One region of the Paenibacillus terreus genome, then DNA from elsewhere that is predicted to be linked to it. Evidence: riboswitches for the same ligand, from Rfam matches in the RefSeq annotation. Region 1 holds a riboswitch; the other holds the start of a gene.
What was found. A riboswitch is a leader RNA that binds a small molecule or an ion and turns the genes downstream of it on or off. The one in region 1 is predicted to bind cyclic di-AMP.
Positions count from the first base shown of each region.

Region 2: linked by a shared signal. The riboswitch ahead of ACE5KN_RS30605 (C40 family peptidase) and the one ahead of ACE5KN_RS22900 (C40 family peptidase) in region 1 are both predicted to bind cyclic di-AMP.

Region 1 covers NZ_JBHIRX010000015.1:114,629-117,740, forward strand. The annotation lists gene ACE5KN_RS22885 (GerAB/ArcD/ProY family transporter) at 1-126, shown strand, start outside; gene ACE5KN_RS22890 (Ger(x)C family spore germination protein) at 128-1,237, shown strand; gene ACE5KN_RS22895 (hypothetical protein) at 1,395-1,577, opposite strand; cyclic di-AMP (ydaO/yuaA leader) riboswitch at 1,799-1,934, shown strand; gene ACE5KN_RS22900 (C40 family peptidase) at 1,939-2,412, shown strand; gene ACE5KN_RS22905 (heavy metal translocating P-type ATPase) at 2,600-3,112, shown strand, end outside.
Region 2 covers NZ_JBHIRX010000032.1:21,220-24,331, forward strand. The annotation lists gene ACE5KN_RS30595 (4a-hydroxytetrahydrobiopterin dehydratase) at 3-302, shown strand; gene ACE5KN_RS30600 (GNAT family N-acetyltransferase) at 367-897, opposite strand; gene ACE5KN_RS30605 (C40 family peptidase) at 1,110-1,586, opposite strand; cyclic di-AMP (ydaO/yuaA leader) riboswitch at 1,593-1,731, opposite strand; gene ACE5KN_RS30610 (hypothetical protein) at 2,009-2,839, opposite strand; gene ACE5KN_RS30615 (M1 family metallopeptidase) at 2,853-3,112, opposite strand, start outside.

The DNA.
Region 1 (3,112 bases):
GGCCTGTTTTCACCTGTGATTCTGAATGCAGCTTATGAAAGCATAGGGCGGTATGCCGGATATCTTCTTATTCTATGGCCCAGCTTGATGCTTGGGCTCCACAAATTAAAAAAACGGGGTAGTTAATATGTTGCTCAGATATCTTTTCCTATCCATGCTGGTGCTTGCTGCGCTATTTCCTGCTGGCTGCGAAAACAAGCGGGTGGAGACGCCTTCGCTTGAGGACCTTGAAATGGCAGGCGTGCTTGGATTTGATAAATCGCCGCAAGACCGGATCAAGGTTACAATTTCCGTGCCTCAGCCTACGAAGGGCGGTTTCAAAAAGGACAAGATCTATACAGCGAAAGGCATCTTAACTCATGAAGCCTTTTATAAAATATCCGCAATGTCTTCAAAAACCGTGAGCCTGCGCCAGACTCGGGTCATTCTGATCGGCGAAGAGCTGGCGCGCGGGAGCGGGTTAAGAGACATCCTCTTGGACTTGTACCGTGATCCCCAGGTCGGAAACAACGGAGTTCTGGCCATTGTTAAGGGATCTGCCGAATCTATATTAAAAAATACTGCGCCAAAACAGAATAGTGAATTTTTGAACGATTTATTAAGACCCCGAGAAGAAACCGCGTTTAGTCCGTACACTACCCTGAGGGATTTTATTTTTGTGCTCACCAATGATGTGAGTGACCCAATGATCCCCTACATTGAAGCTACCAAGCAATCGATCAAAATTTCGAAAATAGCATTGTTTAAAAAGGACCGTTTGGTGGGCTTTATGAATCCCGGCGAAGCTCAACTCGTTGAGATGCTCAGGAAAGAGAAACGTTTTCCAAGTATTACAGTTCCGTTTAACGCCTCACCTTCAAGGCATGGGGTTATATTATTAAATCTGATGAAAAGCCAGGTGCGCACCAAAGTGACAGGAGATCTGAATCATCCGGTGATCTTTTCCAGGCTGGAATTGGAAGCCGTGATCCAGGACTATAAAGGAAAGCTGAATCTGGAAAGCCAAAATGAGATCAAGCTGGTTGAACAAAACAGTGAGGAGTACATACGCGACCAAATTAGAGACGTTCTAAAGAAACTGCAAAGTATGCAGGTTGACCCTGTCGGATTTGGCCGTTATGCAAGAATGAGGTTTGGCCGGGATTGGCCGAAAATAAGACAGAAATTTGTGTCCACGGAGTCAGACGCCAAGATATCCGTCAAGGTTACACTAAGAAATATAGGAACAATGAAGTAAACCGTACCTGCCTGCAGCAACGGCGCCCCGAAGGGCGCCGTTTATTTTAAGATTCCAGGAAGTACAACCCCCTTGGTATAACCTTCCTGGAATCGCAAGAAAAACTACTGCTAAACGCGGTCTGTCTTCTGTGAATGTGCGTTGATAAGCGTTTTTCTTACTTTTGTTCCGGATCGGCTTCTTCTTTCACAGCACTATCCTTTTTCATGCTTGCCTCGTTAATTTCGCGGTCTGTTTCACTCCCGCCCTGAATTTGTGCTGCGGCCTCCGCCTGACGATTGAGCTGCTTTTCAATTTGCCCGATACCGTGCGCTTCCTGATGCTGTCTACTGGTAGCCATTGGATTTACCTCCTGATGTCATGGATTGGGTTTCCAGGCTTTAATATGTACCTCAATTCAGCTAACTATGCATTGGATGTTTACATTTTTGTTTCTTTTATGTTACTTTTGTGGACTGCAATTTTTTGTTGATATACAGCCATTATTGACTTCACTAGTAAGGGTTTTTCTTCCATTGACAAAGAGTATTCGGGTGTATTACCCTGATTAAGGTTACAAAATTTTAATATTTGCCGAATTTCAATGTGTTTGAAAACGGGGGAACCACTTCGGGTGAATTATTCTTGTGCGTAAGAGAGTAAAGGGAACCTTCTACCTAACCCTCAGCTAACTCCGTAGGCTTTGAAGGGAGAATATTTTTTTGAAAAAAGCGATTTTATCGATTTTTGGAGCCGCCGTACTGTTCACGTCCGGGGCTGCCACTACACATGCCAGTGAAGCGCAAATTAACAGCTATGTTGCTCAGGTTGCAGGCACTCCATACAAATACGGAGGCACGACAACCGCAGGTTTCGATTGTTCCGGGTTTATTTTGTACATATTCAACAAGTTTGGCTTGGATCTGCCCCGTACTTCCCAGCAGCAGGCGAACACAGGTGTAAAAGTCGCCAAGGACGATCTCAGGGTAGGAGACCTGGTGTTCTTTAATACAAGCGGACGGGGGATTTCCCATGCCGGTATCTATGTGGGGAATAATAAATTTGCCCATTCCGCAAGCAGCAAGGGTGTAACGGTCAGCAGTCTGTCGGAGCCTTATTATGCCAACAGATATGTTACAGCCCGCCGTGTCATCAGCGAGTACAGCTATACCAGAATGGTAAGCGAAGCACGTTGATGAAATTGAAGAGGACAAGCCTGAAGCTGTTTCGGGCTTGTCCTTTTTTTGCTGCCAGAACATTCACTTTGCACGAATTGGGTATACTGCATTGACAATCTTCTCCTTCACTACATATAATAAATTCATAACACATGAACAATTATTCATATATAGGTTTTTGGCTGTCAGGAAGGGGAGAAGTCTCATGGGTACAGCGGCTGAGAAGGTGAAACGGGAGCTCATACTGGAAGGGCTGGATTGTGCGAATTGCGCCATGAAGATTGAGAACGGTGTGAAGAAGCTCGATGGGGTCATGGACTGTTCTGTTAACTTCGTAAGCAAGACACTTACAATGGAAGTGGATAAAGAGCATGATCAGGCTGTCGTCACAGCGGCCAGGAAAAAAGTAAATCAGCTGGAGCCTCATATTCAGGTTGTGGAAAAGGGGAACGGGGCTGCCTCAAAGGCGGCTGTGCAGCACGGTCATAGCCACGATCATGGACACGCTCATGCACATGATCACGACCACAGTCATGGACACAGCCATGATCATGGTGCGGGCAATACGAAACGCATGATCATTCGCCTGATTGCAGGCGCGTTTTTGACAGGAATCGGGTTATTGGCGCCAATCACCGGGATAGCTGAGTTTGCACTGTTTGCCATCGCTTATCTTATTGTTGGCGGCGACATTGTACTTAGAGCCGTTAAGAATATC
Region 2 (3,112 bases), on a different contig from region 1:
CAATGCCTTTTACATTAGAGGAAATAGAGGCTCATCTGGAGAAGCTAGAGGGCTGGGAGCTTGAAGAGGGACGCTGGATTGTCCGAAAATATGTCTTTTCCAGCTTTATGAGAGGAATTGCATTCGTGGATGAGGTAGCTGGTATTTCGGAAGCATTCAATCACCATCCGTTTATTACCATTGATTACAAGACGGTCACACTGCGTCTTACCTCATGGGATGAAGGCGGGATCACAGCAGTGGATATAAAAGAAGCGCAGCAGTACAATGAAGCGTTCGAACGAATGCGTTCGGAGGATTAGCCCTGCAACACCAAATAAACTTAAGCAAATAAGCGTTTTAATGGAGAAACGCCCTGGTTTAGAGTTAAGACTCTGATTCCGGGGCGTTTGGTATATTGTGTGTATCTTCACCATGATTGTAGACCATGCAATGAAAAGGTTTCATCCCTTCGGGAGTTTGCCGCTCGTAGGTATCGGTAATCCGAAAGCCTGCCGACCGGTAGGCTCTGATGGCCCGTTTGTTCCAGACGAGGACTTCGAGGTCGATCTCATTGTGTGGTGTACGGCGCCTGGCTTCCTCGGCGATAGCCCTCACAAACTCCGCGCCATGTCCATGACCGCAGAGTTCAGGGCGCATTCCGAGACCAAGGCGGGTCACCCCTTCCATAGGGAAATACTGGGCAAATCCGCATAGATCCCCTGACTCATTCAATACGGCGACATATTGGGAGCTCCGCAGCTCCGTGTTGGCGAATTCGATATCAAGAGCCTTCATTTGCTCCCAAGGGAGCCAGCCGTAGATGTCGTAAGGTGGTTCATATTTCCACTCGCATATGGCAGCCGCCTGCTTTTCACTCATCGGAACGACCTGATAGCTTGCTGATCCGGCGGACATGTTCTTTCCCCCCTTTAGTTAAACCTGTTTGGCAACAAAAAAACGTCTATCGATGTACATTCACAGATGACAGACCGCATCTACCGATAGTTTTTTCGATTTCAGGAGGCTTATGCCAAAGTGTTTATACTTACTGAAATCTAAAAAAACAGCCTCAATTCCGGTCGGAATCGAAGCTGCTATTGAAGTTCGTATGAATGATGTAATGATTTCTAATCAAGGGCAACGGATTCGTAAGTGGATGTGCTCATGACACGTTTGGCACCAAGATACCGGTTGGCGTAGTAACTTTCATTCAAGGAACTGACGGTGACACCGCGCGATGAGGAGGAATGGGCAAACTTGCCGTCGCCTACAAAAATCCCTACATGTGAAACTCCTCTTCCGTTGGTGTTAAAGAATACCAGATCGCCAGGTCGCATTTCATCCCGCGAAACGGAGGTTCCCATATCGAATTGAGAGGAGGATTGGCGTGGAAGATCGATTCCAAGCTTCTCAAATACATAACTTGTAAATCCGGAACAGTCAAATCCGCTCAACGTTGTGCCGCCTGCTCTATAAGAAGTGCCTTTGGCATCCTGAATGATCTGGTCCATTTTAGAGTCCGCATATACGCTTCCTGCGCCGAACGAAAAGGCCGAGAAGGCGATTGCTGCACTCATGAGTGCGATAGTTAGCTTCTTCTTCAAAAAAATACAAACCCCTTCCAATGCCTGCGAGGTTAGCTTAAGGGTTCGGTAGAAGGCTCCCCTATGATCCCTCTGTTGCGAGATCAATTCACCCAAAACTGGTTCCCCCGCTTCCCAGGTGCCGGGAATTCGGCTTCACTTAGATATGCACCTTGAAGCGTATGAATAATCCTGAATGGTTTGTCTAAAAAGGTTACAACAATAATTACAAAGTTGTTACTATCAGTTCACTGCGACTATTGTAACAAAGGAAGCATAGTTTGGCAAATGTTTCATAGCAAAAAACTGCAAAAAAATAGCCTCTGCAGCAAGCAGAGACAAAAAATATCGAAAGCACTATGTTAAGTGAGATTAAACAAACCTATACTTTTGAGAATTCACTATATTTTTTGTTCGCTTGAAATGCAGGGGTTGGCATCATTTTACTCCTTGGTGAACGAATCACAAGCCGTATTCCATAAATGATACTGTGCGGACGTATGCCATATTGTAAAAAGTGAAGAAATAAAATGATAGGTCTGATGCAGAATGAGTGCAAGCAGTCCTGTCCACAGCCAGGCCGAAGCGGTAAAGATAGAGAGCAGGACGAATACGGACGCTCCGAGCAGTGCGGATATTCCGATACCGGGCAGAATTCGCCGCATGCAGCAGGCGAGCGAGAACCAGGCGCCCCTCCCGCTGATCGTTCCGAACTGCATGTACATCACGCATTGACGGATGAGCCAGGCCAAAATGCCCCATAAAGCGATGTAGGGGAGAAGACGGGCGGCGGCCATGAGCGGCTCGTTCATTAAACCGGACAGAGTCTGCAGCAGACGCGGTATAATCCAGTATCCGGGAAGCAGCAGAAGGCAGATTTCAACCGTGTAATATAAAAGGGACGAACGCCAGAACAGCCGGATGCCGGTGAGAAAGGAACGCCGTCCTAGCTCTTTCTTCATGTGCAGGCTGTAATACACACCTACGCGGACCAAAGGGGTCAACAGCATGCGCAGCAAGATGACCGCAAGCAGAACCCAGAAATACAGATGGACGGAAGAATTTTGCACCAATGCAATTTGGCTCTCCATCCAGAATAAGGTCTGGTTGAGCTCGCTCTGCCCGCTTCCCGGATAACGCAGCAGCAGGGGCACAATCCCCGATTCCGTGTATTTATAGTTGAATACTCCCCAGACAAGACGGTAGATAAACAGCAGAATTACGATAAAAAAGTGCAAGCGGACGAGCGTCCAACCCTCTTTTACAGAATTCATCACCTCGGACACCTCACCATGACAGACTTCCAATCAAAGCTTCAGCCAGCCTGGTCATCCCCAGAAGCCAGCGTGTTTCGGTTTTCTCCGGCAGCTTGGCCAGCAGTGTGTTATTCAGGTGGTTGTTCTCCAGAGGGATCGTATGAAGAGGATCAATGACCACCGAGGCAGCGGGGGACCGGCTTTGAATACGGTAGGTTACCTTTTGCTGCTTGCCGTCCCACGTTTTCTGCACGCTGCTTTTATCCTCGAACGTAATTTGTACAGGCACTG